2 linked regions of the Sandaracinus amylolyticus genome follow. The protein of the gene in region 2 interacts with the protein of the main gene of each other region in a pairwise test. Links are inferred from orthologs where the notes say so. Each region holds a gene or a part of one and is shown on either strand. Other genes may lie near its edges.

Region 1 (15,564 bases), 1.4 Mb from region 2 along the record:
TGATCCGGCGATCGACGGTGATCACGTAGAAGCGCTGGCGCACGTCCTCGAGCTCGCCGACGCGCTGCACGCCGTACTGCTCGCGGATCTCGTCCTCGATGACCGACGGCGCGGCGAACACGCCGACGCCGGCGCGGCCGAAGGCGCCGAGCAGCGCGTAGTCCTGGAACTCACCGCGGATGCGCGCGCGGATGGAGCGCTCCTCGAGCCATCGCTCGATCGCGCGCCGCATGAACGTGCTCTCGATCGGCACGAGCAGCGGCTCGCCCTCGAGCGACTGCGGGAAGCGGCGACGCAGCCGTCGTGCGGTCGCGGGCGCGGCGAAGAACGTGACGCCGCACTCACCGAGCAAGTGGCTGTACGCGCGGATCGGCGAGCCCGACTCGACCGGCGCCTCGGCGATCACCGCATCGATCGTGTGCACCGCGAGATCCGCGAGCAGCCGATCCTGGCGATCCTCGTAGCAGACGAGCCGCAGCTCGCTCGCGAGCTCCAGCGCGGGCTGCAGGAGCCGCTGCACGATCAGCTTCGGCACCTCGTCCGCCGCTCCGACGACGAGCCGCGGGTGGCGCCGCGTGGGCAGACCTTCGAGCGAGTCCTGCAGCTCGCTGCCGAGCGAGAAGATCTCGTCCGCGTAGCGCATGACGTGCGCGCCGGTGTCGGTCAGCACGAGCTTGCCGCCGCGGCGATGGAAGAGCTGCACCTCGAGCGCGTCCTCGAGCGCCTTGAGCTGTCCGCTGAGCGTCGGCTGCGCGAGCCGCAGCTTGCGGCTGGCCGCGGACACGCTCCCTTCGCGCGCGATGGTCCAGAAATAGAGCAGATGATGGTAATTCAGCCACTTCATCACGCGTCTCCGGTGCCATCGAGTTTCACGATGGACGGTGCTCTATTTATCTCTTCGCCAATAGGAGCGCGAGCCGCTAGGAACAGCAGGTCTGCTCGTGGCGGAGGGCGTGATGGACGTCGTGGATGAAGCAATCCACGCACCGTCGCCGGACGGGTGCGTGCGCGGCACGGGTGGGAGCCCCGCGCGGTCGGGATGACGCGAGCTCGTGAGCCCCGTCGTGCGCGGGGCTTCGACGGGCGCGCACCGCGCGTGAAGCGCGCGGCGGTCGGCGCTGCGCTCGGTCATTTCCTGGCGGTCGGCTCGGCGGCTGCGCTCACGACGATGTCGCGCGATCAGCCCGCGCGCGCCCTCGCGATCTTCGCGTTCCTCGTGGGCTGGGCGCTCGTCGCGAAGGCGGAGAGCCGCGTCGGCGTCCATCCGCGCGCGCCCCGTCGCGATCGCTCCAAGGAGGCCCTGCGTTGTCCGAACGGTCGCTACCACTGATCGCCTGGCTCGCGTTCTTCGCGTTCGTCGTCGCGATGCTCGCGCTCGATCTCGGCGTGCTCCACCGATCGACGCGCACCGTCTCGATGCGCGAGGCCGCGCGCTGGAGCGCCATCTGGGTCGGTCTCGCGATCGGCTTCGATCTCCTGGTGTGGGCCACGCTCGGCGCGGGCCCCGCGCTCGACTTCGCGACCGCGTACGTCATCGAGAAATCGCTCTCGGTCGACAACCTCTTCGTTTTCCTCGTGGTGTTCGGGGCGCTGCGGATCGGCCCCGAGCACCAACATCGCGTGCTCTTCTGGGGCATCCTCGGCGCGCTCGTGATGCGCGGCGCGATGATCGCGGCCGGGCTCGAGCTGCTCTCGCGCTTCCACTGGCTGATCTACGTGTTCGGCGGCGTGCTCGTCGTCACCGGGCTCAAGCTGCTGCGCGGCTGGTATCGCGGCGAGGACGACGAAGAAGCGGCGCTCGAGAACGGACGACTGTTCCGCTTCGTGCGTCGCTGGATCCCGTCGACGACGTCGCTGCACGGCGGGCGCTTCTTCGTGATCGAGAACGGTCGTCGCGTCGCGACGCCGCTGCTGGTCGCGCTCGTTCTGGTCGAGCTCACCGACGTGGTGTTCGCGCTCGACTCGATCCCCGCCGTGGTCGCGGTGAGCCGCGATCCCTTCATCGTCTTCACGTCGAACGTCTTCGCGATCCTCGGCCTGCGGAACCTCTACTTCCTGCTCGCGGGCGCGGTCGAGAAGCTGCACCACCTCAAGCTCGGCCTCTCCGCGGTGCTCGTGTTCGTCGGCGCGAAGATGGCGCTCGTCGACGTCGTGTCGATCCCGCCGCTCGTGTCGCTCGCGATCGTGACGACGATGCTCGCGCTGCCTTTCGTGGTCGGCCGCGCTCGTCGCGCCTGATTCCGCATCGACCCCTCGCGCGCGTCGCGCTCGTCGCGGCGCGCGTTTCTTTTTTCGCGCCTGGAGAACCCCATGATGAACAACGACCACCACGACGTCGCGGAGCTCGTCGTCCTCGTCGACGACGACAGCGCGAGCCTGCGCGAGATCCGCCGCGTGCTCGAGGAGATCGGCCTGCGAGTGCTCGGCTTCACCGCGGCGAGCGCCGCGCTCGCAGCCGCGCTCTCGCGCCGCCCCGACGCGATCGTCATCGCGCACGCCGGCGTCGACGTCGAAGGGCTCGCGCTCGCCGATCGCGTGCGCGCCGCGCACGGCGACGAGTCCCCGGCGTTCGTCGCGATCGCCCGATCCCCCGCCGCGCTCGGCCCGGTCGCGCGCCGCGCCTACGACGTGATCCTCCGCCGTCCCGTCGGGGTCGACGAGCTGGTCGGCGCGATCGACGATGCGCTCGTGCTGCGCGCGTCGCGCCTCACGCGGCGGTCCGCGCGCCGCGCACGCGCCGCCGAATGATCAGGGCAGCACGCCCGCTTCGCGCGATCGCCCGAGGTCGCGCGGGGGCGCGCTGCCCGGCGCGGCACCGAGGCGACGCACGCGCGTCCCCGTCGACGCGATGCGCGCGAGCGCACCGTCGTCACCGACCACGTCGCACGCAGGCAGCGCGACGAACGCGCGCCCTTGTCCGAGCTGCGCGGCGATCGTCGTCGCCCATGCCTCGATGCGCGCCGCGCGCTCCGCGCGCCGCGCTTCGGCGAGCGCACCTTCTCCGAGCGACGCCTCGCACGCGCTCGCGAGCGCGCGATCGTCGGCCGACGTGTACGCGCTCCGCAGCGCGCTCCACCGCGCACGCCACGCATCGACGTTCGTCAGCGCATCGTGCAGCCCCTCGAGCGACACGTCGCGCGGGATCGCAGCGAGCCGCTCCGCCGCCTGCTCGTGCGTGTCGAGCGACACGATCGGCGCGCCCTGCATGCGCGCCCACGCGAGCACGTCGCCGATCACGCTCGACGTCGAGATCGCATGCGGCACCGGGTTGCGCCCGTCGGCCTCCGCCTCGACCTCCGCCATCCGCACCCGCACGAGGTGCTCGACGAGGATCATCGGCGGAATGCGCCGCAGCGACTCGTCGGGGATCGCCGGACCGAGCTGCGCGCGCAGCGCGGCCCACGCCTCCGCGCCGAGCATGCGATCGAGCCGATCACGACGTCCCATCAGCGCGCTCTCGGGCACGTGATCGAGCGCCACGGCCTCGCGCGGATCGAACGTCGTCACGATCGCGCGCGAGAGATCGAGCGCGCCGTCGTGCGGCTCCGGCAGCGCGTGTCGCATCGTCGTCCCGAACGGCAACGCCGCGTGCACGTAGCTCGCCTCGGCCTCGTCGCCGACCTCCCAGAGCAACACCGGCGGCGTCCACGCCTCGCGCTGGCGCTCCGCGAGCCGCGACTCCTCGAGCGTCTCCTGCCGCGACACGTCCGCGCTCTCGACGCGTCGTGGAGCGCTGCCTCCGCACGCCGCGCACAGCGCGACGACGATCCCGATCACGCACGCATGCCGCAAGGCCTCAGCCTCCGTACATCGACTCGGCGATCTTGTACGCGCTGAGCTCGAGCGACTGCAGCGCCTCGCGGATCGCGATCGCGTCGCCCTCTTCGAGCGTCGCCTTCAGCGTCGCGATGTCCTTCTTCACGACGTCGATCACGCTCGGCGGCACGAGCTCGGCGCACTCCACGACCGCCTTCTCGCTCGTGTAGAGCAGCGCGGCCGCGCTGTTCTTCAGCTCCGCGAGCTCCTTGCGCTTCGCGTCGCTCTGCTTGTGCTTCTCCGCGTCGCCGACGAGCCCTTCGATCTGTTCCTTCGTCAGACCGCTCGACGCGACGACGCGCACCTTCTGCTCGCGTCCGCTGCGGATGTCCTTCGCCCCGACGTGCACGATACCGTCCGCGTCGATCTCGAAGCGCACCTCGATCTCCGGCACGCCGCGCGGCGCGGGCGGGATCGGCGCGAGCTCGAACTTCGCGAGCGACTTGTTGTCGGCGGCCATCTGGCGCTCGCCCTGGAGCACGTGGATCGGCACGAACGGCTGGTTGTCGACGCTCGTCGTGAAGATCTCCGACGCGCTGCACGGGATCGTCGTGTTGCGCGAGATCAGCGTGTGGAAGATCCCGCCGCCGACCTCCACACCGAGCGAGAGCGGCGTGACGTCGAGGAGGAGCACCTCCTCCATCTGACCTTCCATCGACGCGGCCTGGATCGCCGCGCCCACGGCGACGACCTCGTCGGGGTTCACGCCCTTGTGCGGCGGGCGCCCGAAGAACTCGCTCACCTTGCGCTGCACGAGCGGCATGCGCGTCATGCCGCCGACGAGGATCACCTCGTCGATGTCCTTCGTCGTGATCCCCGCGTCCTTGAGCGCCTTCGCGCAGGGCCCGAGCGTGCCCTCGACGAGATCACCGATCAGGATCTCCAGCTCGCTCCGCCGCAGCGCGCTCACGAGGTGCTTGGGCCCCGTCGCGTCCGCCGCGATGAACGGCAGGTTGATCTCGGTCTCGAGCGCGGTGGAGAGCTCGTGCTTCGCCTTCTCCGCCTGCTCCTTGAGGCGCTGGAGCGCGACGCGATCCTTCCGCAGATCGATCCCGCGGTTCTCCTTCGCGAACGTGCCCGCGAGGTGATCGACGAGCACGCGATCGAAGTCCTCGCCACCGAGGTGCGTGTCGCCGTTGGTCGAGAGCACCTTGAACACGCCCTCGGCGATCTCGAGGATCGAGATGTCGAACGTGCCGCCGCCGAGGTCGTAGACCGCGATGCGCCCGTTCTTCTTCTTCTCGAGCCCGTACGCGAGCGCCGCCGCGGTCGGCTCGTTGATGATCCGCTTGATCTCGAGGCCCGCGATCTTGCCCGCGTCGCGCGTCGCCTGGCGCTGCGCGTCGTCGAAGTACGCGGGCACCGTGACCACCGCGCCGTCGACCTTCGTGCCGAGGTACGCCTCGGCGGTCTCCTTCATCTTCGCGAGCACCATCGCGGAGACTTCGGGCGGCGACATCTCGCGCTCGCCGATCGCGACCCACGCGTCGCCGTTCATCGCCTGCACGACGCGATAGGGCACCGACTGCGCGTGCCGCTTCGCCTCGGAGCTCTCGAAGCGGCGGCCCATCAGGCGCTTCACCGCGAACACGGTGTTCTCCGGGTTCGTGACCGCCTGACGCCGCGCGACGCTGCCCACCCGCCGCTCGCCGTCGCGCGTGAACGCGACGACGGACGGCGTGGTGCGCGAGCCCTCGGCGTTCGGGATCACGATCGGCTCGCCGTTCTCGACGATCGCGACGCACGAGTTCGTCGTGCCGAGATCGATGCCGATGACCTTGCTCATGACGCCGGAACGAGAGCCCAATCGTACACAAGTGACGCGCGCGAGCGCGTGCGAATCAGGCGCTCGCGGTCGGCTTGCGCGCGACCACGACCATCGCGGGACGCACCAAGCGCTCCCCGAGCTTGTACCCGGCGACCACCTCCGCGATGACCGTGCCCGGCGGATGCTCGTCGGTCTCGGTCTGCTGGATGGCGTCGTGCACCGACGGGTCGAAGCGCTGACCCACCGTGGGCACGCGCGTGATGCCGATGCGCTGCGACTGATCCTCGAAGAGCTTGAGGACCATCTTGATCCCGTCGACGATCGCCGCGACGTCGCTCGCCGCGCCCGCTGCCTGCACCGCGCGCTCGAGGTTGTCGAAGACCGGCAGCATCTCGCGCACCGCGTCCTCGCGCCCGCGGCGCTCCGCGTCCTCGAGCTCCTTCTTCGTGCGCTTGCGGAAGTTGTCGTAGTCCGCGGCGGTGCGGAGCAGCTGCTCCTTCAGGCGATCGCGCTCTTCGCGCAGCGCGTTCACGACGGCGCCCGAGCCGGAATCGGCGTCGGTCAGCGTCTCGGTCCCGCTCGGCGCGTCCTCGGCGTCGATCAGCGTGGCCGTGGTGTCGTCCCGTTCTTCTCCGCTCACGTCCTGGCGCTCCTTCGACTCGATCGCTCGAGATCGAGTGGCATGGGGCCCCCGACTGTAAGCAGCCATCCTCCGCACCTCAAGCACCCTCATGTTCGAGAGCGCGGAGGGTGCTCACCGTTTCAGGCGCCGGATGCTTCGCCGAGCGGGGGCTCGTCGTCGTCGTCGCGCAGCGAGTCGCCGTTCAGCACGTCGGTCGTGATCTGCGCGGCGAAGCTCACGAGCGGCATCAGCTTCGCGTAGTCCATGCGCGTCGGGCCGATGATCCCGAGGCTCCCCGCGCGCACCCCGCCCGCGCGGTAGTTCGCGGAGATCACGCCGACGTCCGGCACGTCGACGATGTTCGCCTCGGACCCGAGCAGCACCTGCACGCCGCCCGCCGCGAGGGTGCGATCGAGCAGGTCGAGGAGCTTCTCCTTCTCCTCGAACGCGCGCAGGAAGCCGCGGATCTTCTCGGCGTCCGCGAACTCCGGGCGGTCGAAGAGCACGCCTTGCCCTTCGATGATCACGTCCTCTTCGCGCGCCGGGCCCGCCGTCGCGGCGTCGAGCATCTGCTTGGCGCGCCGCCCGAGACGATCGTACGCGCCGCGCTCGTCGGCCATCGCGCGCGCGAGCTCCTCGCGCACCTCGCGCAGCGTGCGCTCGGTCAGCAGCGACGAGAGCAGGTTGTGGATCCGCTCCATGTCACCGGAGTCGGGCAGCTCCGGGACCTCGACGATGCGGTTCTGGATCGTGCCCGAGCGCGTCACGATCACCGCCAGCACCTGCTTCTCCGAGAGCGGCATGAAGCGGATCTGCGTGACCTGCTCGACCTCGGTGCGCGGCCGCGACACGAGCGCTGCGGCGCCCGTGAGCGACGCGAGCAGCCGTCCCGCCTCGCGCAGCACGTCGTCCACACCGGGGCGCAGCTGCCGCATGCGCGCGAGGATCGCCGCACGATCCTCGGCCGCGACCTCGCGCATCTGCGAGAGCGCGTCGATGAACACGCGGAAGCCCACCTCGGTCGGGACGCGGCCCGCGCTGTGGTGCGGCTGGGCGAGGCAGCCCGCTTCCTCGAGATCCGCGAGCTCGTTGCGGATCGTCGCGGGCGAGAGGTTGATTCCGTAGCGCTTCGAGAGCCGACGCGAGCCGACGGGCTCTCCGGTCGCGATGTACTCGGACACGACCGCGTAGAGGATCCGACGGGCCCGATAGCTCAGCTCGGGCCTTCGCAGCGGGACCACGGTCGGTTGGAAGGGCGCGGACGGCATCGTCTTTTGACGACCGTGGAATTGCTAGAAGTACGCCGCGCTGGTGTCAAGCGAGATGGCAGCGCTCGTCGATCGACGGACCGTGTGCCGGCCGAGCACCGAATTCGGATCGCAGCGGGATCGCGCGGAACGCCTTGCGCGAAAACACTCCATTTTCCGGTGACCGCCTGCGCCTTCGTGCAGGCGCGGCGTGCCGAAGCCTTGTTGACACCGAGCGAGGCCGCTATCCTCCTCCGTGTTCGATCCGGATTCTCCGGAGCGGACACCCCACAGAGCACGGCGGATGGGCCACCACAGCCCCGCAATGGTGCGAAATCCCGACGAAACTTCACGGTTTCGGCAAACGGGCGCCGAAAGGCTCCCGGGGGTTCCTGCCGTGACGTACGAGGGGGTGCTCGCGGCTCGAGCGCAGGATGCGCTCGCCTCGTCTCGACTCTTCCGGGCCGTGCTCGGAGGAGCCGCGATGATCGGCGCATCGACGAACCTGCCCGAGCGCCCCCCCGCCATGGAACGCCTCGACGCGAGCGCGGCCATTCGCTGCCGCAGCCCGGAGGCGCCGGCATTTGCCGGGGAGGGAGAAGGCCAGTGAATAGTACGCAGTGTTTCTCGAAGATCGTGTTCGCGCTCTCGCTGGAGGTTCTGTCGGACTGACGGCCCCTCCCCGATGAGCTGAGAGGGTGGCGGGTCTGGCAGCCCACCACCCTCTCGCCTTTTAAGGCGCTCGCCTTTCTCTGGAAGCGTGTGAGCGGTTGACGCATCATCGCCCCGTTGGCGCAGCAGGGCGACAGCGAGAAGCGCGAGCGCTCCGACTTCTTCTCGGTCGAGGAAGCGAAGCGGTCGATCCCGAAGATCACCGCGGTCCCCGAGACGAAGGAAGAGATCCGCCGCCGCCGCGTGCGACGCGTCTCGATCGCGGTGGTGAGCACGGTCAGCGCGCTCGCGCTCATCGCGCTCGCGGTGTACCTGCTGCATCGGCGCGAGATCGATCAGGCGCGGCTCGAGGTGGAGCGCACCGGGCGCGCGGACGCGATCGAGGACGCGCTCGCGGCGCTCGACGGGGAGACCGGCGCCGGCGACGTCGCGCTCGCGGCGCGCGTCCACGCGACGGCCGAGCTCGCGGGCATCACGGGCCATCGCGCGCCCGCGGAGCAGCTCCTCGCGTCGCACGATCCTGCTGCGGACGGCGCGTCCGATCACCGGATCGCGCAGACCTACCTCGCGCTCGCGCAGGGCGACGCGAACGCGGCGGCGCAGCACGCGTCGGCGCTCGTCGCGCGTGGGCCGCGCGCCGCCGAGGCGGGGTACGCACGGGCGCTGGTCGCGCTGGCGATCGGCAACGTGCAGCAGGCGCTCGCGGCGGCGCAGGCGTCGTCGCAGGAGATGGATCGCCAGGACGCGCCGCGGGTGCGCGCGCTGCTCGGGCTGGTGTCGGCGCGCAGCGGCGCGCCGATCGCGATCGAGGGGGATGCGATCCCGCTGCGGCTCGCGCGCGCGCGGGTGCGCTGGGACGCGGGCGAGCAGCGCGATCAGCTGGGCAGCGAGGTCGCGCCGATCGCGGAGGACGCGAGCGCGACGCCCGCCGAGCGCGCGTGGGCACAGCTGCTCACCGGGCTGTCGGCGATCGACGCGGGCGACACGGAGACCGCAACGCGCTCGATCGAAGCGGCCGCGGGCGCGCCGCCGCCGGGCGACGAGCTCTTCCGAGTGCAGCTCGCGGAGGCGTGGCTCGCGCTCGGTCGGCGCACCGAGGCGCAGGCGATCGCGGACGCGCTCTCGCCGGGGATCTCGACGGATGCAGGACGCCGCGCGCAGCTCGCGGCCGAGCTGCACCTCGCGTCGGCGCGGATCGATCAGGCGGAGAGCGCGCTGAGCGGTGCGCCCGCGGGCCCGCGGACGTCGCTGCTGCGCGCGCGGATCGCGGACGCGCGCGGACAGGTGGCGCCGGCGCGTGCGCTCTACGAGGAAGCGGCTCGCGCACCGGCCGAGCGGATCGCAGCGAACCTCGGGCTCGCATCGATGCTGGTGGGCACCGGCGCGGCGCAGGAGGCGATCGCGCTCGTCGATCCGCTGCTCGAGCAGCGCGCGACGCACCCGCGGATCGCGGCGACCGCGGCGAGCGCGCACACGGGCGCCGGCGATCGCGCGCGCGGTCTCGCGATCGCGCAGCGCGCGCTCGAGGCGCATCCGCGCGAGCCGCTCCTGCTCGCGGCGAAGGCGCGCGTGCACCTCGCGTCGAGCGAGTGGCAGCCCGCGCTCGACGCGCTCCGGATCGCGACCGAGGTCGCGCCGCGCGATCCCGCGCTCCAGGCCGAGCGTGGTCGTGCCGCGATGGAGCTCGGTCAGCTCGACGAGGCGCGGCGTGCGTACGAGACGTCGATCGAGGTCGAGCCCGCGCAGCCCGAGGTGCTGCGGGCGCTGCTCTCGATCCAGCTCCAGCAGCGCGACCTCGAGGCCGCGGGCGCGACGATCGCGCGCATCGACGCCGCGAACGTGACGAGCCTCGAGATCGAGCAGCTGCGCGCGCGCTGGCTCGTCGACACGATGGCCGGCGCCGAGGGGCTCTCCGCGCTTCGCCGCGCGCGCCGCACGTCGCGTCGCGATCTCGCGCTCGCGTACGCGCAGGGGCGCCTCTACATGCAGGCCGAGCGCTGGTTCGAGGCGATCGAGGCGTTCCAGGACGCGCTGCCGGAGTCGGGCGCGACCGAACGGCGCGACGTGTTCCTGTGGCGCGCGCTGGCCCTCGCGCGTGCGCGACGCGAGACGATGGTCGAGCAGCTCGCGGAGCAGATCCGCGAGGGCGCGACCGAGGCGCCGATGACGCGCGCCGAGGAGGCGCGGCTGCTCACCGCCGAGGCGTGGCTCGCCTTCATGGACGAGACGCTCCCGCGCGCGAGCGTCTACGGACGTCGCGCGCTCGATCTCGACGGGACGAACGCCGACGCGCTGGTGCTGATGGGCGCGATCGAGGATCAGCAGCGACGCGACGGAAGCGCGCGGTATCGACGCGCGATGGAAGCCCCGTCGCCGAGCGTCGAGGCGTACGGACGGCTCGCGCTCGTCGGAGAGATGAACGCAGAGCGCTGCGGGCTCGCTCGTCGCTACCTGCGCGCTGCGCCCGAGGGTGGGATCGCGAGCGCGCTGCGCGAGCGCGTCGCGACGTGCCCCGCGCAGTAGGGACCGGCGGGGCTTCGACCGCCTTCGAGCGCGCCTACGTAGGTCGATGAATGGCTCGCGCGCCGACGCTGGCCTCGGCGATCGCGGCGATCGATCGCGCGGGTGTGCTGCTCGTCTATCCGATCGAGAACCGCTCCGAGCCGCCCTCGCTGTGGCATCGCTTCTATCCGGGCGAGCGGATGCGCTGGGACTGGGACGAGAGCGGCGACGAGCGCGTGGTCGGGATGTGGCGCCTGCGCGAGCGTCTCGCCCGCTCGCGGCGCGTCGTGTACTCGAAGTGGTTCCGCAACCGCGCGACGTTCTTCTCGCGCGCGCTCTTCACCGCGATGCTCTGCGAGCTGCGCGCGACCGGGCGCATCCGCGAAGGGCTCGAGCCCGACGCGCTCGACGTGCTCGCCGCGCTCGAGTCGGACTCGCCGCTCGGCGCGAAGCAGCTGCGCGCCGCGTCCGGGCTCACCGCTCGCGCGTTCGAGAGCGCGTACCAGCGCGCGCTGCGCGAGCTCTTCGCGCGCGCGCTGATCGTCGGGTTCGGCGAGATCGACGAAGGCGCGTTCCCTTCGCTCGCGATCGGCGCGACGCGCACGCTGTTCGAGGATCTGTGGGACGAGGCGGGCGCGATGGATCCGATGGAAGCATCGCGCACCATCGCGGCGTTCCTGCCGCACGGCTCGGCGTTCGCGAAGCACCACGCGAAGATCCTCGCGACCGTGCGCGGGTGAGCACGCCGACGCTGCGCGTTCGCGCAAGAGTTGCGCGCGTACGGTGCGGTTTCCGCGCCGCATCGGTTCGCTAATTCATTCATGATTCCAAGTGGTTGCGCGATGGAGCGCGCGGCCTCGGCGGTGCGACGTTCGTTGCACCGAGGGGACGCAGCGACGCGCCGACGCGCGGCGCTCCACGAGGAGAGAGGGAGTCATGGCGAACCTGAACATGGGCGGCTTCACGACGGCGGATGCGGGCGAGGGCAACGTGAGCCTTCCGAAGGCGGCGATCGGTGCGGTCGCGGGCGCATTCGCGGTCGGGCTGCTCTACGGCATCATCGGGCGCTTCGTCGGCGAGTACTCGTACGTCGCGTTCCTGATCGGCGCGGCGTCGGGCGTGGGCTCGATGAAGCTCGGCGGTGGGCGCTCGATGGTCGCGGGCGGGATCGCGGCGGCGTCGACGCTCGCGGCGGTGCTCTTCGCGAAGGTGATCGTCGGCGCGCCCGAGGGCTGGAGCTGGCTCGAGTACCACACGCAGATGTTCGACATCATCTTCTGCTACGTCGCCGCGCCGGTCGCCGCGTTCTTCGCCGCGGGCACCGATCAGGCGCGCGAGCTGCTGAAGAAGCTGCCCGTCTGAGCGCGCGCGCGCGACGAACGAGGCCGCGCGTCAGCGGATCGTGAGCGTGTACGGGCCGGTCTCGCCGGCGCTGAAGCTCGTCACGATCACGCGATACACGCCGGTCTCGTCGAGCGTCTGATCGAGCATCGAGTTCGTGCCCGTCGCGTCGTCGTTGTCGCGCTGGCGACCCGACGGGAAGCGCAGGATCAAGTACGTGTCGAAGCTCGGCGACGCGAGCTCGACGTGCACGTGCTGCCCGGCGCTGAACGACATCTCGTAGAAGTCCATGTACTCGCCGGTGCTCAGCGTCTGATCGCCCGGGCCGAGGGTGCCGCCGTGGACACCCGCGCCTCCGGCGCTGCCGCTCGAGCCCGCGACCACGCCGCGCACGAGCTCGATCTGCTGCACCTGCCCGGCGCTCACGTCGACGCGCTGCGAGGCCATCGTCGCGCCCGCGATCTGCACCTCCACGACGTGCGATCCCGCGGCGAGCACGACGTCCTGGCCGCCGATGAGCACCGGGCCCTGCGGCGCGCCGTCGATCACGAGCTGACCCGGGATCGTCGTCATGACGCGCAGCGTGCCTGTGCCCTGCGAGGCCGCGCCGTTGCCCGAGAACGCCGCGTACGCGCCGACTGCGACCACCCCGGCGACCGCGAGCAGGCCCAGGCCGATCACGAGCCCGCCGATCACGAGGAGGCGCCCCGAGCCCGACCCGCTGCGCGGCACTGGCGAGACGGCGGGCGGAGGCGTCACGTGCGCGGGGGTCGGCACGCCGCCGAACGAAGCCGCGCTCGGATGCGGCGCCGAGGGCACGTGCGCGCCGTACGAGGGCTGCGGCGTGACCTGCGGGGCGGGCGTCGCGCCGTAGCTCTGCTGCGAGGGCGTGCCGTAGCTCTGCGGCGGAGCGACCGGGAGCATCACCTGCGAGGGGGCGACCGGGCCGGTCGCGATGCCCGCGCTCTTGCCGCGCGCGACGCGCAGCTCGCCGAGCAGCTCGCGCGCGTCCTTCGGTCGCTTGTCGGCTTCCTTCGCGAGGCAGCGATCGACGAGCGCCGCGATCGCGTGCGGCGTCGCGGGCGCGGCGTGCGCGAGCGGCTCGTGCGGCTTGCTCACCGCGTGCACGACGATCGCGCTCGCGGTCTCGCCGCCGAACGGAGGGCTCCCGGAGAGCGCCTCGTAGAGCATCGCGCCGACGGCCCACACGTCCGCGGGGAAGCTGACGCTGCGGGCGCTCATCGCCTGCTCGGGCGCCATGTAGTGCGGCGTGCCCATCGCCATGCCGGTCTGCGTGACCGACTGGGACTTCTCGTCGAGGTCGCGCGCGATGCCGAAGTCGAGGAGCTTGAGCACCTCGCGCCCGTCGCGCTCGCGGTGGAGGAAGACGTTCTCGGGCTTGAGGTCGCGGTGCACGATCCCGCGCGCGTGCGCGGCGGCGAGGGGATCGAGCATCGCCTCGAAGAGGTCGAGCACCTGATCGCGCGTGAGCCCGCCGCGTGCGAGGCGATCGCGCATCGTCTCGCCGCGCAGCAGCTCCATCGCGACGAAGAGCGAGCCGTCCTGCGTGTCGAACCCCGCGTCGTGCACCTCGACGATGCCGTCGTGGCCGATCTGCGCGGGCGCGCTCACCTCCCGGAGGAAGCGCTGCCGTGCGTTCTCGTCGCGACCGATGTGCGGGAAGAGGATCTTGAGGGCGACGGTCTGCTTCGTGAGGTGGTGCTGCGCCTCGTAGACGGCGCCCATGCCGCCTTCCGCGATCTTGCGAACGATCTCGTAGCGTCCACCGATCAACCTGCCCGCCACGTGCTCCTCCGTCGTCCGCGCGCCGCGCGCTCGGGATCGCGTGCAGCGTAGAGCAGAACGCGGGGCGCGAGCGAGCGCATCACGACGGAGTCTACGTCGGCCGGCGCCGCGATCTTGGCTGCGACCTGCCGATCAGGGCAGGGGCTTTGGAGCGACTCGTTCGCGTGGCTCGTGAGGTCGAGCGTGGTCGTGCCGAACGCGTCGTCGCCGAAGACGCCGTTGGCGGGGAGCGCGAGAGGCCGAAGGGCACGTCTCCGGGACCCGCGGGGATCAGCTCGGAGATCTCGCCGGACGCCGTGATCGCGAAGAGCACGGGCACGCCGTCGTCGCGCTTCGCGCACGCATCACTCGGCGCGCACCAATCGATGGCAGTGCGGACAGACGTCGTCGGGTGTCGGCGCGGACTGGAGGAAGCGCCACGAGCAGTACGGGCACTCGATCTCGCGCGGCACCGCGGCGCGCGGCGCGGGATCGGTCTGGTACGCGACGAGCGAGCCCGTGCGCCCGCATCCACACGACGCTCCGTCGAGGTGCGTGCCTTGCGGAACGAGGTAGGTGCCGTCGCATTCGGTACAGCGGACGCGCATCGGCGTGAACGTGACGAAGCCCGTCGCCGGATCGACGGCGCCGACCTGACGGCGCCATGCGTAGAGGACCTCGCCTCTCCATGCTCGCTCGATCGCGCCTTCGAGGAGGCCACGCCGCCAGTCGACGAGCAGCTCGGTGATCCCCGCCGTGACGAGGATCTCGCCGTGATCGATCGCCTCCGAGGGCGACATGCGACCGAGCATCACGATCTCGGTGGGCATTCCGCCCGGTGCATCGATGTCCGCGAGGTGCTGCACGATGGGCGCGTGGAGATCCCATCGCGCGATCGCGACCACGATCGCGAACGTCGGATCGTGCACGCCGAAGATGCCGGGCGGGATCAGCTCGAGCTTCGCGACACGCGTGATGACGCCCACCACGGCGGCATGGCGGGCGATCTCGAGCTTCCACGCGAGGAGCGCGTCGCGGTGGCGCGTGGTGCGCTCCGTCGCATCGACGATCGCGGGCGGTGTCGCGTCCGGCGCGAGCGGCGGGAGGAACGAGCCCAGGCGGACGATCTCGCCCGAGGGATCGACGACGCGTCGCCACCGTCGATCGCGCATCGCGCTCGGCGCGGAGGGCGCTTCCGAGTCGCGCACCGCGGGCGCGTCACGACGCGCGTCGCGTCGTCGGATGGCGGTGGCTCGACGGGCGGTGAGGTCTCGTCGGGTGTCGGTTCGATCGCCACGATCGGCGACTCGAGCTCCGGCTCGCTCGGGCGCGTCGTGTCGAGGATCGCGAGCACGCGTGCGTCGAGCATCGCGCTCCACTCGGCGCGGGCACGCGCGAGCGCGTCATCGAGCGTCGTGCTGTCGATCGTCTCCGCGTCTGCCGCGATGCGCCATGCGAGCGCGCGCAGCGCGCCCTCCAGCATCGGCTCGAGCTCGGACGGACCGCGTCGGTCGATCATCGCGAGGGTCTCGAGCGCGACGGCGTGCGCGCGTGCTCGTGCAGCCGCGCGCTGCGCATCGCGCAGCACCTCCGCGCGCTCCACGCCGCGCTCGATGCGCCAGCTGATGTCCCGCAGCGCCTGGTCCGCGTCGATCATCCGCTCCGACGCGCGCTCGGTCTCGCGGTCGATCACACCCGACATCGCGCTCGACAGCGGCGCGTGCACGATCACGCGGAGCGCGTCGCGCACCGCATCCTCGAGGACCTCGCCGTCGAGCGCACCGGTGGCGATCTCGATCGCGATCGATCGC
Region 2 (15,588 bases):
TCACGCGCAGCTCGGGCGCGAAGAACGAGTGGATCACGTCCGACGACGAGAGCACCAAGCGCACCGCGCGCCCCGCTGGGACGTGCAGCTCGTCGTCCTCGACGATGCCGTTCGGATGCTCGAATTCCCACGCCCACCGACGCGCTCGCACGCGGACGACGTACGCGTCGTCGGGCGCGATCGACTGGTCCAGATAGGCCTGGAAGCCCCAGTGGAACATCAGTGCGAACGGGACCACTGGCGCGACCACCCACGCGAGCTCGAGCGCGAGCCACGCGCGCGAGACGCTCGGTGGCGCAGCCGCGACGTCGCGCCGGCGACGGTAGCGCGCCGCGAGCGCGACGAGCCCGACGACCACGACCGCGAGCGCGATCGCCGCAGTGCCGTGGACGAACGCGAAGATGCGGTCGACCTCCGGCGCGAACGTCGAGAGCCCGGGCGGCATCGGGTGCACGTGTTCGGACGCTGGGGTCGCGGAACGAGCGCGACACCTCCGGACTGCCAGCAAGATCGGCGCGCGCGTCGATCTCGGGTCCATCGGAGGAGGTGGAATCGCCGCGCGCGTCGAGCTCGCCTCCGCTGGAGGACGTGCGGGCGTCGCGCGCGTCGACCTCGAGTGCTCCGGAGGAGGTGAGAACGTCGCGCGCGTCGATCTCGGGTGCTCCGGAGGAGGTGGGAACGTCGCGCGCGTCGATCGGGGTGCTCCGGAGGAGGTGGGAACGTCGCGCGCGTCGATCTCGGTCCTCGCGAGGACGTGAATCGTCCACGCGCGACGCAACGCCCGCGCGGACGCTCCGATGAGCTGGGTGCGCGGCGACGAAGGTCCTCGCCGCACCACGAAGGAGACGCCCGTGCCGAGCCCGATCGAGATCGACCTCCGCTCCTATGCCTCGAACATCCGTGTCACCGCCGAGAGCACGATGCCGCTCGCGCGCCGCATCCACAAGGCGCTGCCGGACGACGCGACGCCGGTCCAGACGCGCTACTGCCGCGAGGTCGTCCTCGCGGCGGAGCTGGTGCAGCGGGTGAAGTCGGAGCGGGACCGCCTGGCGCCCGAGAAGCTCCGGCCGATCAAGCTCGCCTTCCAGAACGACTGGGGCGCGCTGCACGACACGCTCGGCGGGATGAGCCGCGTCCGCGTCGGCGATCGCGGCGCCCGCGCGGCCAAGCTGCTCCAGACGCTGTTCACCGACGGGCTCGCGTTCACGCTCCTCGAGGCGGACGAAGCGTGGTCGGAGGCGAAGCGCCGCCTCGATCGCATCGACGCCGAGTCGCTCGAAGACGAGCTCACCGCGGTCGTCGGCGCCGAGGTCCTCGAGGGCGCGAAGCTCGGGACGCGCGAGCTCGCGGAAGCGATCGGCGTCGGCCGCGGCACGCGCGAGCTCGCGAGCCCCAACGGGCTCCAGGCTGCGCTCGCGGAGTTCGGCCGCGCCGTCGGCCAGTACATGCGCTCGCTGCTCGCCGACGTCGACGAGCGTGACCCCGCGACCGTGCACCGGTTCATCAAGGCCGTGGGCGCCGTCGACCTGTACCGCAGCACGCCGACGCGCGCACCGCAGAGCGAGACCCCGCCGCCGCGAGACGGCGCCCCGACGAACGGTGGAGGTGAGACCCCGGCGACGTGATCGCCGCGCGCGACGTCAGGCGGCGGGCGTGCCGCGCTCGCGGCGCGCCCGCGCGACGCGCAGCGTGCCCTCTGCGATCGCCATCAGCCCGACCAGCGCGAAGAGCCAGGGCGCCATCGAGCGACGCACCACCGTGCGGGTCGTGCTCCGCGCGACGCCGTCCTCGCGCGCGCCTTCTTCGTCGTCGCTCGCGAGCGCGCGCGGCGTCAGGTCGCTCTCGGCGTCGGGCGGCGCGATGACGAACGCGGAGCGCGGCGCTTCCTCGCGCGTGCGCTCGTCGGTCGAGACCTGCACGCGCCAGGCCCCGGCCTCGTCGATCGCGTTCAGATCGATCGGCCGCGCGAGCTCCGCCTCGTCGTGCTCGATCAGACGTCCGCTCGGCGCGATCAGCACCAGCTCGGTCGCGCCGGGCGGGGCGCGCAGCTCGGGCGCGTGACCCGGCGCGAACGGGACGTCGGGCATGCTCCCCGGCGGCGCGAGCGCGCGCACCAGGCGCACCGCGAGCGGCAGGAACCCGGGGCGATACGGGAGATCGCTCCACGCGTCGTCGAGCGTGGTGCCGAGGATCGCGACGCGGCGCGCCGGGTCGAGCACCAGCGCCGGCGTTCCGTCGGGCCACGCGAGCAGCACCTCGGCGCCCGCGTGGGGCTCCATCGCGAGCCGCTGCGTCGCGCGCACCGCCTCGAGGCCTGTCGCACCGGCGGGTAGGAGCGCGCTCGGTGCCTCCCCGCGCCTCATCCCGACGACCTCGCCGGTCGTCGCCGCGACGACGCGCGCCGGGAGCACCGACTCGAGGCGCGCCCACGCCCCGGGCTGCACCCGATCGCCCGCCGCGACGAGCAGCCCGCCGCCGCGCGCGACGTGCTCCGTGATCTTCGTCGCGAGCGCGCCTCCGCCGCGCAGCTCGACGTTCGCGAGCACCACGACGTCGACGTCGTCGAGGCTCGTCCCGAGGAACGTGTCGGGGTCGACCGCGCGCTGCACGAACCCACCTTCGGCGCGCGGCGCGAGCGAGAGCGCCTGCGCGAGGAAGCGCACCTCCTCGCCGCCTCCGCCGAGGCGACGCCGGCCGAGCATCTGGGGATCTCCGTCGACCATCAGCACGCGCGGAGCGGACGCCGGACGAAGCAGCACGCCGCGGCGATCGTCCAGCGGCAGCGCGTCGGGCTCGCTCGGCACCAGCGCGACCTCGGCGGTGGGATCGCTGCCGGTGGGCGCGTCGACGTGCAGCGTGGTGCGTCCGCCTCGCTCGGTGAGCGCGACGTCGCCGCGCGCCAGCTCGCTCGCGCCGCGACGGACCACGAGCGGCACGCGCTCCGCGGGGACGCCTCCGAACGAGCGCACCTCGACGGCGATCGCGAGCTGCCCGGGCGTGGTGGGATCGGGCGTCGCGAGCGCGGAGACGAGCGCGAGGTTCGGGGCGCCTTCGTCGGGCCCGATGCGCTCGTTCTCGATGGTCACGTCGCGCGCGGCGATCGGCTCGCCTTCGCTCGCGTGCTGCGCGTGATCGGAGAGCACGAGCACGCGCCGCAGCGGATGGCGCGCGCCCGCGAGCTGACGCGTGGCGAGCTCGACGGCGCCCGCGAGGTCGGTCCCGCGCGCGCCGCCGGCGCGCACGCCGTCGAGGCGCGAGCGGGCGAGGGCGAGATCGTCGGTCCGCGGCGCGAGCAGGCGCGGCGCGTCGCCCGCGAGGACGAGCACGACCTCGGACTCCGCCGGCAGCGCGCCGATCACCTCGCGCGCGCGATCGACCGCGGCATCGACGAGCGTGGCCCTGCCCGCCGTGCGCGACATCGACATCGAGTCGTCGATCACGATCGCGACGCTCGCCTGGCGCCCGTCGCCCCACGCGAGCGTCGCGCTGGCGAACGGCGCGGCGAGCGCGAGCGCCGCGAGCGCGACGAGCGCGATGCGCGACGCGAGCAGCAGATGATCGACGACCCGCACGCGGCGCCGGCTCGCGACGTCGGCCTTGCGCAGCAGCGCGATGGTCGGCAGCGCACGCACCGGCACGTCGCGCCGACGCAAGAGGTGCGCGACGATCGGCACGGCGACCGCGAGCAGCCCGAGCAGCGCCCAGGGCGCGGCGAAGCCCATCAGCGACGTCTCCCCGGCGCGGCGAGCACCTCGGCGAGCACGCGCTCGACGGGCTCGTCGGTGCGCACGAGGCGATAACGCGCGCCGGCGGCGGTGCAGCGCGCGCGGCACGTGTCGAGGAACGCCTGCAGCTCGCGGAGATACCCCTCGCGCAGCGCGGTCGGATCGACGTCGAGCGGGACCTCGCCCTCGAGCCCGTGGAAGCGCGTGGGGCCGTCGAACGGGAGCTCGAGCTCCTCGGGGTGCATGACCTGGAACACCCAGACCTCGTGCCCGCGGTGCACCAGCTGATCGATCGGCGTGAGCGCGTGGTCGCCGAAGTCGAGCAGATCGCTGGCGATGGCGACCACGCCGCGACGTCCCGCGCGCTCCGCCGCGGCGGTGAGCGCGGCTTGCAGATCGGTGCTCGCTTCCTTCTCGACCGGGGTCGCGAGCTCGCCGAGGACCAGCTCGAGGTGCGCGGGGCGCGAGCGCGCGGGCAGGCTCGCGATGACGTCGCGCGCGAAGCGCACCACGCCCGCGGCGTCGCCCTGACGCACCAGCACGAGCCCGAGCGCGGCGAGGAGCGTCGCGGCCTGCTCGGACTTGCTCGGGCCTTCGTCCGTCGCGCCCCGGAAGTCCATCGAGGCGGAGCTGTCGAGCACGAGCGTCGCGCGGAGCTGGGTCTCCTGCTCGAAGCGCTTGATCGTGTGGCGATCGCTGCGCGCGTAGGCGCGCCAGTCGAGGAGGCGGAGATCGTCGCCGGGGCGGTACTCGCGGTGCTCGACGAACACCACGCTCGCGCCGCGGTGCGGCGAGCGATGCACGCCCGAGAGCACGCCCTCGACCGCGCGGCGCGCCTTGAGCGAGAGGTTCGCGATCCGCGCGCGGATCGCGGGATCGAGCACCTGTCGCTCGCCGGACATCAGGCGCGCGTCGCCTCGAGCAGGCGCTGCACGAGATCCGCGGCGCGCACGCCCTCGGCCTCGGCGCGGAAGCTCGGGACGATGCGGTGGCGCAGCACGGGTGTCGCGAGCGCGCGCACGTCTTCGACCTCGGCGGCGAAGCGCCCGTCGAGCACCGCGCGCGCCTTCGCGCCGATCACCAGCGCCTGCGAGGCGCGCGGACCGGCGCCGAAGGCGACGTAGCTCTTCACGAAGTCGGGCGCGCCGCTCTCCTCGGGGCGCGAGAGCCGCACGAGCTTCACGGCGTGCTCGATGACGTGCGGCGCGACCGGCACGCGCGGAACGAGCGCCTGGAGGTCGAGGATCTCCGCCTGCGTGAGCACGGCGGTCGGCGGCTCGCCGATCGGCGCGGTGGTGCGGCGCACGATCTCCATCTCTTCGTCGGCGCTCGGATAGCCGACGTCGATCTGGAAGAGGAAGCGATCGAGCTGCGCCTCGGGCAGCGGGTACGTGCCCTCCTGCTCGATCGGGTTCTGCGTCGCGAACACGAGGTACGGCAGCTCGAGCGGGTAGGTCTTGCCGCCCGCGGTGACGCGCCCCTCGGCCATGGCCTGGAGCAGCGCGGCCTGGGTCTTCGGCGGCGTGCGGTTGATCTCGTCGGCGAGCAGGACGTTCGTGAACACCGGGCCCGGCACGAAGCGGAAGCGTCGCTCGCCGCTCGCGGGGTCTTCCTCGAGCACGTCGGTGCCGGTGATGTCGGTCGGCATCAGATCCGGCGTGAACTGGATGCGGCTCGAGCGCAGCGAGAGCACCTCGGCGAGCGTCGAGATGAGCAGCGTCTTCGCGAGCCCCGGCACGCCGACGAAGAGCCCGTGCCCGCGCGCGAAGAGCGAGATCAGCATCAGCTCGATGACGTCGTCCTGGCCGACGATGCGCTTCTTCACCTCGGCGACGAGGCGACGTCGCGCATCGGCGAGGCGCTCCACGCGCTCGACATCGGTCACCTCGGGGCGCTGCGCGGCTGCGCTCTCAGCGGGGCTGGTCCCGTCCACGTCGATCTCCACCACTGGCGTGTCTAGCTGGTTACCGCGACCCCTGCAGGTCGCGGCACATTCCGTTCTCGCGCGTCCGCTCGCTCTCGCTGGTCGCGACCTGCGCGAGATCGCAGTGCGGCTGGGGATCGAACGGGTTGAGGCGCAGAGCCTCGAGGCTCGCGGCGCGCGCTTGCTCGTGCTCGCCGCGCGCGAGGTGCGCCGAGCCGAGCACCGCCCAGAGCGGCTCGTGATCGGGCCAGCGCTCGGTGAGCGGCGTGAGCACGGCGATCGCGCGGTCGGGCGCGCCGCCCGCGAGCGAAGCGCGCGCGAGGCGGCTGCCGACGATCGGATCGCCCTCGGCGTTCTGCCACGCGCGGTCGTACTCGTGCGACGCGGCGAGCGGGCGCTGGCGCGACCACAGGAGATCGCCGATGCGCAGGTGACGGCGCGCGGTCTCGACGCGCACCTCCTGCGTGTCGTCGAGCTCAGCCTCGCCGTGGCGGAACACCGGTCGCGCGAGCGCGGGCGCCGGCCCTTGCGCTTCCGGGCGCTCGCGCAGCTCGGCGCGCCACGCGCGCTCGAGCTCGTCCCAGCTGGTGTCCGCGACCTCGGCGAACGCGGCGCGCGCGTCGGTCCCGTCGGCGACGAGCTGCACGACGCGTCGCAATCCATCGCGCCCGTGCACGCGACGGAATCGCTCGACGAACGTCGAGACCTGCGCGAACGCGAGCGCGGCGTCCTCGGCGCTCGGGAGCATCGCGATCGACGGATGCAGCCGATCGAACGAGAGCAGCTGGTTCTCCTGCACCGCGCGGCGCAACAGGAAGTCGCTGGCGGGATCGAGCCGCACCGCGGGCTCACCACCGCGCCACGTGCGCTCGAGGAAGCGCGCGACGCCCTCCTGCATCCACACCGGCGCGCGATCGCGCGACGCGCGCGAGAGCACCATGTGCACGAATTCGTGGCCCAGCGTGTCGGCCCACGGATAGCCGCGCACCAGCGCGCGCGGGCTGGTGATCATCAGGCGATCCCACTTGCAGAGCGCGATGGTGCCGGTGCGCTCGATCTCCTCGACGGAGAGGCTCGACACCTCCGAGAGCGTCGCGGCGGTCGGGTAGATCTCGACGCGGATCGGGCCGGGCACACGCACGCCGAGCTCGCGCTGCATCGCCTCGTCGGCGGCGCGCATCGTCTCGATCGCGTACTCGGCGAGCACCCGATCGGGGCCCGGCGCGAAGCGCACGACGTAGCGACCGTCCTCCGAGCGCTGCTCGACCTGGCGGCGCGTGACCTCGCGCGTCGCCCACATGAGCCGGTAGATCTCGACGCGCTCCTCGGCCGAGCGCAGGTGCGTCGCGCGCACCACCGAGGCCGCGCCGTCGCGCGCCGCGCCCGCGTAGTCGCCGCGCACGAAGCGCAGCATCGCGCGCTCCCAGCGCACGTCGGGATCGTCGGGATAGGTCGTCGCGAGCGACGCGAGGATCGGCTCGGCCTCCTCGATGCGCACCTCGTCGATCGCGATCGCCGCGTCGCGCAGGCGCGCACCATCGGCGCCCGGCGGGAGCGCGTGCGCCAGCGAGGGCGCGAGCACCGACAGCGAGAACGCGATCGCGAGCGCGCGCAGCTTCATCGCAGGAGCCCTTCGTAGTAGCGCTGCACCGAGTCCTCGTATCCCTGGGGCGGCGACTCGCCCATGGCATCCAGCAGCCGCCTGCGGAGATCCATGGGCCCCTCGAACTGATTCGGATCGTGGATCTGCACGCGGCGCCGGAAATCGGGGGCCGCGCTGCCGTCGTCGCCGCCTCCACCGCCGCCGCTCGAGCGCTGCATGTCCTGCTCGATCTGCTCGCGCAGCTCGGTGAGGCGCCGCGCCGCTTCTTCCTGGGCGCGCGACGCGGTCGCGGGATCGCCGCGATCGAGCCCGCGCGCGCCTTCCTCCATGAGGCGCGCGATCTCGCCGAGCTGCTCGGCGGCATCAGGCGAGAGCGGCTGACCGTCGGGGCCCGCTTCGAACGCCTCGGCGAGATCGCCCGCCGCGCCGCGCGCGGTGCGCTGTCGCGGCGCGTCGCCCGAGAGCTGTCCGCGCTCGCCGTCGCCGAGGTGATCGCCGAGGTCGGGCAGCGCCTCGTCGAGCGACGCGCGCAGCTCCGAGAGGCGTCGCTCGGCTTGCTGCGCAGCATGCGCGGCGCGCGAGGTCTGGCCCTCGTGGCCGGGGAACATCATCGCGTCGAGCGCGAGGTCGCGCGAGAGATCGCCGAGCTGCTCCTCGGCGCTCGCGACCATGCGGCTGGCCTCGCCGAGATCGCCGGTCGAGAGCGCGTCCTCGGCGTCGCGGATGCGCTGCTGGATGGCGTCGAACGAGTCGCGCTCGAGCGAGGTGAGGCGCTCGCGATCGATCGGCGAGAGCGCCTCGCGCACTTCGCGCGCGCGTCCCGCGAGACGGCGTGCTGCTTCTTCGCCGCGCGCGCCCGCGGCTTCGAGGGCGCGGCGCGCCGCGGATCCCCGCACGTCGGTGGTGCGGCGCGCGAGCTCGCGCTGCTCGCCCTCGAGCCCGTGGAGGCGATCGAGCGCGTCGGCGAGCGCTTGATCGCGCGGGCCGAAGCGCTCCTCGCCGAAGCTCTCCTCGCTCGCGCCGAGCGCGCGCGCGAGCGCGTCGATCTCTTGCTCGAGGCGCGTGAGGGCCTGGCTCGCGGCGTCGAGGTCGCCGCGCTCGACCGACTCGCGCAGCTGCTCGAGCGCCTGCTGGGTCTCGCGCGCCTCGGCCTCCTGCGCGTTCGCGAACTCTTGCGGCACCGCGGTGCCGAGACGCGACATGCGGGCGCGCAGATCCTCGAGCCGCTGCTGGGCGCGCGCGATCGCGGCGAGCAGCGCGGCGCGCGCCTCGGGCGTGTCGGCGCGCTGGAGCTCGCGGAGCAGCGAGGCGATCTCGCGGCGCAGCGACTCGAGCTCGCGGGCGATCGCCGCCGCGTCCTCGATGCGCGCGCGCGTCAGCAGATCGGCGAGGAGCAGCACGTCGTCCTCGAGCTCGGTGACCGAGCGCGCGTCGATGCGCTGCCGCAACGCGAGCGCGCCGACGTTCGGGACGTGCGCGCGCATCTCTTCGAACAGCAAGCGCCGGATGCGCGTGCTCGCCTCGCCGTAGAGCGCCGCGTCGGTGCGGCGCGTCTCGCCGGAGCGCGCGCGCGACGCGAATCCGTCGAGCGAGAAGAGCAGACGCTCGGTGACGCCGCGCAGCGAGTCGAAGCGAGCGCGCGCTTGTGCCTCCTGGTCGGTCACCGGTAGCTCGAGGCGATCGGCGAGCGTGCTCACCGCGAGATCGACGAGCTCCTGGAGCGCACCGAGGGACTCGTCGCGCCGCGTCGCCTCGGACGCGAGCGTGAGCGTGCGCGTCTCCGAGCGCCCGACGTGCGGTCCACTGACGTCGTCGCCGTCGCTCGCTTCGATCCACACCTCGACGCGATCGCCCGGTGACGCGCCGAGATCGCCGAGCGCGAGCTGATCGTCGCCGGTGAGCTCGGTGCGACCCGCCTCGGGCGTCGCGATGCGGCGTCGCTGCTCGCGACCGTCGGCGCCCTTCACCACGAGATCCACGGCGGCGACGCCGACGTCGTCGTGCGCTTCGAAGAGCACGGTGAGCGTCTCGGTGCCCTCGACGATCGCGTCCTCGGCGGGCGAGAGCATCGAGACGCGCGGCGTCTCGTCGGGGAGCACGTGGATCGAGCGCACCGTCGCGTCGCGCGCCCAGCGACCGTCGTCGGCGCGCAGGCGAATGCTCAGCGGGCCATCGGTGCGCACGAGGAATCGCGCGACCCAGCGCTCGCCGTCGCGCTCCATCGCGACCTCGGTGCCCGCCGCGTCGAGCGTCGCCGCGGTGGCGTCGAAGCGGGCGCGCCCCGAGAGCTCGACGCTGGTGCCGAGCGGGAGCTCGAGGCGCGAAGGATCGGCGATCACCGTCGCGCCGCGCCCGAGGTACCCCGGGAACACGAGGCGCGCCTGCACCGCCTCGAGCGCGGCCGCGACGCGCGTTCCTTCCGCGTCCTGCTCGCCCGGATGCACGAGCGCCCACGCGCCCGCCGCCGCGCGATCGACACCGAGCACGACGCCCGCCGCGATCCCGAGCGCGACGGCGCCGCCGATCACCGTCGGATGTCGCAGCCAGCGCCCGGCGGGCACCACACGATCGGCGGGCACCCGCGCGATCTCGGCGCCCAGACGCTGGGCGTGCGCGGCGACGAGCTCGCTCGACGCGCCGGCCGCGACCGGCGCCGCGCTCAGCTCGAACGCCGTGCGCAGCGGCGAGACCAGCTCGGGCCGCATCGAGGCGACGAGCCGCGCCGCGCCGCTCCCCGCGAGGGCGCGCGCCGGTGCGATCGCGAGCCCGCCAGCGACCGCCGCGCCGACGATCGCGCACGACCACACCAGGATCACGATCGCGGACGCGGCGAGCGGCCCCGCGATCCACGCCCCGATCGCCAGCACCGCCGTCGCCGTCCCGAGCGCCGCAGCGACGGCGCGCGCGGCGAGCAGGAGCGTGGCGCGCGCGCGGAGGCGGGCGAGGTAGCGAGAGGCCGCCGTCGCGGCCTGGGACGGAGGCACGCCGGGAATCTAGCACCCGCTCTCCCGACCGGGACCCGCGCGCGCGACGGAAGCGCTCCGACGCTCGACGAGGCTGATATAGTGCGGCCCCCCACATGCCCAGGATCATCCCGGAGAGCGCGCGCGAGCACGCCGATCTCGCCCTCGCGGTCTACGTCGAGGAGCTCGCCGCGCGACGTCGCGTGCTCTTCGTCGGCGACGCCGCGAGCGCAGTCCCCGAGCGTCTTTCGAGCGTGGCGCGCTCGGTCGAGGTCGTCTCACCGCGGACCCGTACCCGCGGGACCCGTCGCGGCGGTCGCATCCTGCCTCGGCCCTGGCCGTCGGCGCAGGACGCGCGGTCGTGGGACCTCGTGCTGGTCCCCGACCTGCTCTGGGCCGGGCTTCCCGCGCCGGAGCGCATCGGCGAGATGGCGGAGTGGCTCACGCCGCGCGGTGTGCTCGTCGTCGGCGCGGAAGAGCGCGAGGACGGGATCGACTACGGCGCGCTCTACGATCTGCTGTCGCGCCGGTTCGAGTGGGTGCGGATGCTCGGGCAGGCGCCCTTCGCGGGTTGGTCGGTCGTCGACTACGCGCCGCAGTCGCGCGAGCTCGAGGTGACGTTCGACGGGTCGCTGCTCGGCGGGAGCGGCGAGGAAGCAGCGCGTCACATCGCGCTGTGCGCGGCGCGCGAGGTCGTGCTCGATCCCTATTCGATCGTGCAGGTGCCCTCGAGCGCGAGCCGCGAGCGCGCCGTCGTCGAGCGTCCGCGCGAGGCGGAGCGTGCGCCGCGCGAGGACCTGCAGCTGCAGGCGCGCCTGGCGCAGCTCGAGGCGCAGCTGCGCGATCGCCAGGAGGACGTCGGTCGCGCGGGTGAGCGCGCGAGCGAGCTGGAGCGCGAGGTCGAGGCGCTGCGTGCGCGCGGTGAGCACGCCGAGCGTCGTCTCGATCAGGCGCAGCGCGAGATCTCGCGGGGCGCGCAGAAGCTCGACGAGGCGCGCGCGCGCGCCGACGCGCTGACCCAGGAGCTCGAGGCCGCGAAGGGCGAGATCGCAGCGCTCGCGAAGGTCGAGACGGTCGACGAGGACTACGCGCGCGTCGAAGCGTCGCTCGCGGAGCGGGCGCGCGAGCTGACCGATCTGCGCGGCGAGGTCGAGCGGCGCGGCGTGCTGGTGCGCGATCTCGTCGAGGAGCTGGTCGAGGCGCGCGCGCAGCGCGGAGCGACGGGCCCGACGCCGCCGGGCGGTGGCGGCGGTCGCGACGATGCGGAGCTGCGCGCGGCGCTCGAGGCGGCGCGGCGTCGCGCGGTCGACGCCGAGGCGGCGGTCGTGGAAGCGGGCTACCGGCTCGATCAGGTGCGCGCCGAGCTCGAGCAGTGCCGTCGCGCTCGAGAGACGGAGCGCGAGCAGGCGTCGCGCGACATCGCGTTCGCGCAGGGCACGATGCGCGGCCTGTCGTCGCGCCTCGCGGAGACCGAGGAGCTGCGGCGGCTCGCCGAGGCGCGGCTCGCGCTCTCGCAGGACGACGTCGCGTCGGCGCGGCTGCGCACGCGCGAGCTGGAGCGCGATCTCGAGAACGCGCGAGAGCAGGTCGAGCTCGCGATCGTGCGCGCGCAGGGCGCGCCGCCGTCCTCGCCGATCGCGATCGAGCCGGGCGCGCTGGATCGACTGCGCGAGCTCGAGGCCGAGGCGTCGCAGCGGGAAGGGCGTCTGTACGGCGCGCTGCTGAAGGCGCGCGAGCACGCGGTCGAGGCCCAGGGCGAGCAGCGTCGGCTCGCGCGCGAGCTCGCGAAGGCGGAGGACGAGGCGCGCGCCGCGCGCAACGACGCGACCACGCAGCGCGCCGAGCTCGAGGCACGGCTCGGACAGCTCGCCGACGAAGCGACGCGCGCGCTCGCGGACACCGAGGCCCGCGGTCGTGAGCTCGCGACGGCACGCGCCGCGGCCGACGCGCACTCGCGAGAGCTCGCGGTGCTGCGCGGCGAGCGCGACGGGATCGTGTGGCGCCTCGCGGATGCCGAAGCCGCGGTGCGCGACGCCCAGGCGCGTCTCGCCGCGACGCCGGCGCCGGTCGCCGCGCCGATCGAGAGCCCCGAGCTCCACGACCTCCGCCAGCGCGTCGAGGTGCTCGGCGCGTCGGTCGGCGTATGGACGCAGCGCGCGCAGGAAGCCGCATCGCGCGCAGATGCAGAAGCGACGCGTGCTGCGGATCTCGCGGTGCGCCTGTCGACGCGCGACGCGCTGGTCGGTCGCGTGCAGAGCGAGCTCGCGAGCGCATCGGCACGACGCGACGGTCTCGAGCGCCGCATCCGCGAGCTCGACGGCGCGGTCGCGGAGCTGCGCGACCAGCTCGCGTCCGCGCGCGCCGTGGCAGAGGTGCGCGCCGACGAAGAACGGCGCGAGCTCGAGGCGCGTGACGCGCGCATCGCCGACTCCGAGCGCGCGAGAGAGCGCCTCGCCCGCGAGCACGAAGAGACGCGCCGCGCGCTCGCAGAGGCGCGCCAGATCCTCTCGTCGATCGCCAGCGGGCTCGACACCGGCGCCGTCGCGGCGGCCGCGCCCGCGAGCGACGCGCGCCTTCGCGAGCAGCTGCGCGACCTGCAGCGCGAGGCCGAAGATCGCGAGCTCATGCTCCGCTCGCTCACCGCGCAGCTCCAGGATCGCGACGATCGCCTGCGCGCGCTCGAGCGCATGAAGTCCGGCGAGGCGCCCGGCGACGAGCGCGAGCTCGTGCAGCGCGTGCTGATGGCGGAAGAGCGCGCGGTGCGCTTCGAGCGCGAGCTCGAGCAAGAGCGCCAGGCGCGCCGACACGCCGAGCAGAACGGCGGCTCCGCCGAGCGCGACGCCGATCTGCGCCGCCTGCACCAGACGCTCGGTGATCGAGACGCGCAGCTGATGGTCCTCGAGGGCCGCATCACGCAGTCGGAGCGCGAGCAGCGCTCGATGCGCGACGCGTTCGCCCAGGCGCGCGCGAGCCTCGAGACGCTCCTCGGCGAGATCGCGAACGATCAGCGCGCCGAGGCCGCCGATCGCATCGCGTCGATGCTGCGTCTCCTCCGCCGTTACTGAGCTGGCCCGGGGGAGGCTGCGCGCCTCCCCTCTCGACTCCCGCCCCGGAAAGACGAAGGCCGCGCCCTCCGAGGAGAGCGCGGCCTTCTTCGTTCAGCGCGTCAGCGGTGGATCAGAAATCCATGCCGCCGGGGCCGTGCGCGTGACCGCCGCCCGCCGCCGCCTTCTCCTCCTTCGGGAGCTCGGCGATGAGCGCCTCGGTCGTGAGCATGAGGCTCGCGACCGACGACGCGTTCTGCAGCGCGGTGCGGACGACCTTCGTCGGGTCGATGACGCCGGCCGAGATCAGGTCCTCGTACGAGTCGCGCGCGGCGTTGTAGCCGAAGCCGCCCTTGCCGTTCTTGACCTTGTCGACGACGATCGAGCCCTCGACGCCCGCGTTCGCCGAGATCTGGCGCAGGGGCTCCTCGATCGCGCGGCGCACGATGCGCACGCCGACCGCCTGCTCGTCGCTGAGCTTGAGGCCGTCGAGCGCCGACTGCGCGCGAAGGAGCGCCACGCCACCGCCGGGGACGATGCCCTCCTCGACGGCCGCGCGGGTCGCGTGGAGCGCGTCCTCGACGCGCGCCTTCTTCTCCTTCATCTCGACCTCGGTCGCCGCGCCGACCTTGATGACCGCGACGCCGCCGACGAGCTTCGCGAGGCGCTCCTGGAGCTTCTCGCGATCGTAGTCGCTCGTCGTGTCCTCGATCTGCTTCTTGATCGTCTCGATGCGGCCCTTGATCGCGTCCTTCGCGCCCACGCCGTCGACGATCGTCGTGTTCTCCTTGTCGATCCGGACGCGCTTCGCGCGGCCGAGATCGTTCAGGGTCACGTTCTCGAGCTTGATCCCGAGCTCCTCGCTGACGACCTCACCACCCGTCAGGATGGCGATGTCCTTCAGCATCTCCTTGCGGCGATCGCCGAAGCCCGGCGCCTTCACCGCCGCGACGTGTAGCGTGCCGCGGAGCTTGTTCACGACGAGCGTCGCGAGCGCCTCGCCCTCGACGTCCTCCGAGAGGATGAGGAGCGGCTTCTGCTGACGCGCGATCGCCTCGAGGACCGGGAGGAGGTCCTTCATGTTCGAGATCTTCTTCTCGGAGATCAGGATGTAGGCGTCCTCGAGGATCGCCTCCATGCGCTCCGGATCCGTCACGAAGTAGGGCGACAGGTAGCCGCGGTCGAACTGCATGCCCTCGACGACGTCGAGCGTGGTCTCGAGGCCCTTCGCCTCCTCGACCGTGATGACGCCTTCCTTGCCGACCTTCTCCATCGCCTCGGCGAGGATCTTGCCGATCGTCTCGTCGCCGTTCGCCGAGATCGTGCCGACCTGCGCGATCTCCTTCGGGTCCTTCGTCGGCTTCGAGAGCTTCTTCAGCTCCTCGGTGATCGCCGCGACGGCCGCGTCGATGCCGCGCTTGAGCTCCATCGGGTTGTGGCCCGCGGCCACCATCTTCGAGCCCTCGCGGTAGACCGCCTGCGCGAGCACGGTCGCCGTCGTGGTGCCGTCACCCGCGACGTCCGACGTCTTGCTGGCGACCTCGCGCACCATCTGCGCGCCCATGTTCTCGAACTTGTCCGCGAGCTCGATCTCCTTCGCGACCGTCACGCCGTCCTTCGTGACCGTCGGAGCGCCGAAGCTCTTCTCGATGACGACGTTGCGGCCCTTGGGGCCCAGCGTGACCTTCACCGCGTTCGCGAGCGTGTTGACGCCGGCGAGAATGCGGTCGCGCGCGGTCGTATCGTAGAGAATTTCCTTGGCTGCCATGTTCTTCGTCTCCGTCTTCCGCTGAAGTCAGTCTTTCGAGATCACTCCACGATGCCGACGATGTCGTCTTCGCGGAGGATCACCATCTCCTGGCCGTCGACCTTGATCTCCTGGCCGCTGTACTTGCCGAAGAGGACGCGATCGCCGGGCTTGACCTCGAGCTTCCGGACCGAGCCGTCCTCGAGGATCTTGCCGCTGCCGACGGCGATCACCTTGCCCTCGACCGGCTTTTCCTTCGCCGTGTCGGGGATGATGATCCCGCCCTTGGTCTTCTCCTCTTCCTTCACGCGCTGGATGAGCACGCGGTCGTGCAGGGGACGAATCGCCATGTCTGAGCCCTCCTTGGGGGTCCGATTTGCACTTCGTTAGCACTCGCACCCGGCGAGTGCTGACAGCGGGCCGGGAACCTAACCTGGGCCCTGCAACGGTCAAGATGGCCCCTCGCGATTTTCTCGCGACGCTGCGGACGCCAATGATTCCGTGCGGTTGCGCCGGTTCGTGGCGGCGCGTTGGCACTCGCGGCGCGCGGCTGCCGACGACGCGCCGGAGACATTCCGGAAA

The links.
Region 1: the proteins of groL (region 2) and DB32_RS10420 interact in binary tests that used the Escherichia coli proteins (3 or more experiments, as listed by UniProt). The link is inferred for Sandaracinus amylolyticus from one-to-one orthologs.

What each region holds. Positions count from the first base shown.
Region 1 is NZ_CP011125.1:2,474,809-2,490,372, forward strand. Bases 4,442-7,283 are described here. They hold DB32_RS10420 (nucleotide exchange factor GrpE), read right to left. Parts: upstream 6,225-7,283; coding sequence 5,658-6,224; downstream 4,442-5,657. Other genes in these bases: dnaK (molecular chaperone DnaK), read right to left, coding at 4,442-5,602; hrcA (heat-inducible transcriptional repressor HrcA), read right to left, coding at 6,347-7,283. In the rest of the region: transcriptional activator NhaR, read right to left, coding at 1-844; DB32_RS10395 (hypothetical protein), read left to right, coding at 1,040-1,330; DB32_RS10400 (TerC family protein), read left to right, coding at 1,366-2,238; DB32_RS10405 (DNA-binding transcriptional response regulator), read left to right, coding at 2,311-2,748; DB32_RS10410 (TraB/GumN family protein), read right to left, coding at 2,749-3,792; more of dnaK, read right to left, coding at 3,797-4,441; more of hrcA, read right to left, coding at 7,284-7,474; DB32_RS49920 (hypothetical protein), read left to right, coding at 7,938-8,063; DB32_RS10430 (tetratricopeptide repeat protein), read left to right, coding at 8,243-10,648; DB32_RS10435 (AlkZ-related protein), read left to right, coding at 10,699-11,367; DB32_RS10440 (hypothetical protein), read left to right, coding at 11,564-11,989; DB32_RS10445 (serine/threonine-protein kinase), read right to left, coding at 12,020-13,774; DB32_RS10450 (hypothetical protein), read right to left, coding at 14,119-14,739; DB32_RS10455 (hypothetical protein), read right to left, coding at 14,703-15,564. UniProt on the Escherichia coli protein: Participates actively in the response to hyperosmotic and heat shock by preventing the aggregation of stress-denatured proteins, in association with DnaK and GrpE. It is the nucleotide exchange factor for DnaK and may function as a thermosensor.
Region 2 is NZ_CP011125.1:3,858,387-3,873,974, forward strand. The notes cover bases 12,711-15,576. They hold groL (chaperonin GroEL), read right to left. Parts: upstream 15,028-15,576; coding sequence 13,393-15,027; downstream 12,711-13,392. Other genes in these bases: DB32_RS16515 (coiled-coil domain-containing protein), read left to right, coding at 12,711-13,280; groES (co-chaperone GroES), read right to left, coding at 15,069-15,356. Outside these bases: DB32_RS16475 (cytochrome c oxidase subunit II), read right to left, coding at 1-445; DB32_RS16485 (hypothetical protein), read left to right, coding at 798-1,625; DB32_RS16490 (vWA domain-containing protein), read right to left, coding at 1,641-3,722; DB32_RS16495 (DUF58 domain-containing protein), read right to left, coding at 3,722-4,627; DB32_RS49540 (AAA family ATPase), read right to left, coding at 4,627-5,664; DB32_RS49545 (peptidase MA family metallohydrolase), read right to left, coding at 5,690-7,270; DB32_RS16510 (DUF4175 family protein), read right to left, coding at 7,267-10,236; more of DB32_RS16515, read left to right, coding at 10,332-12,710.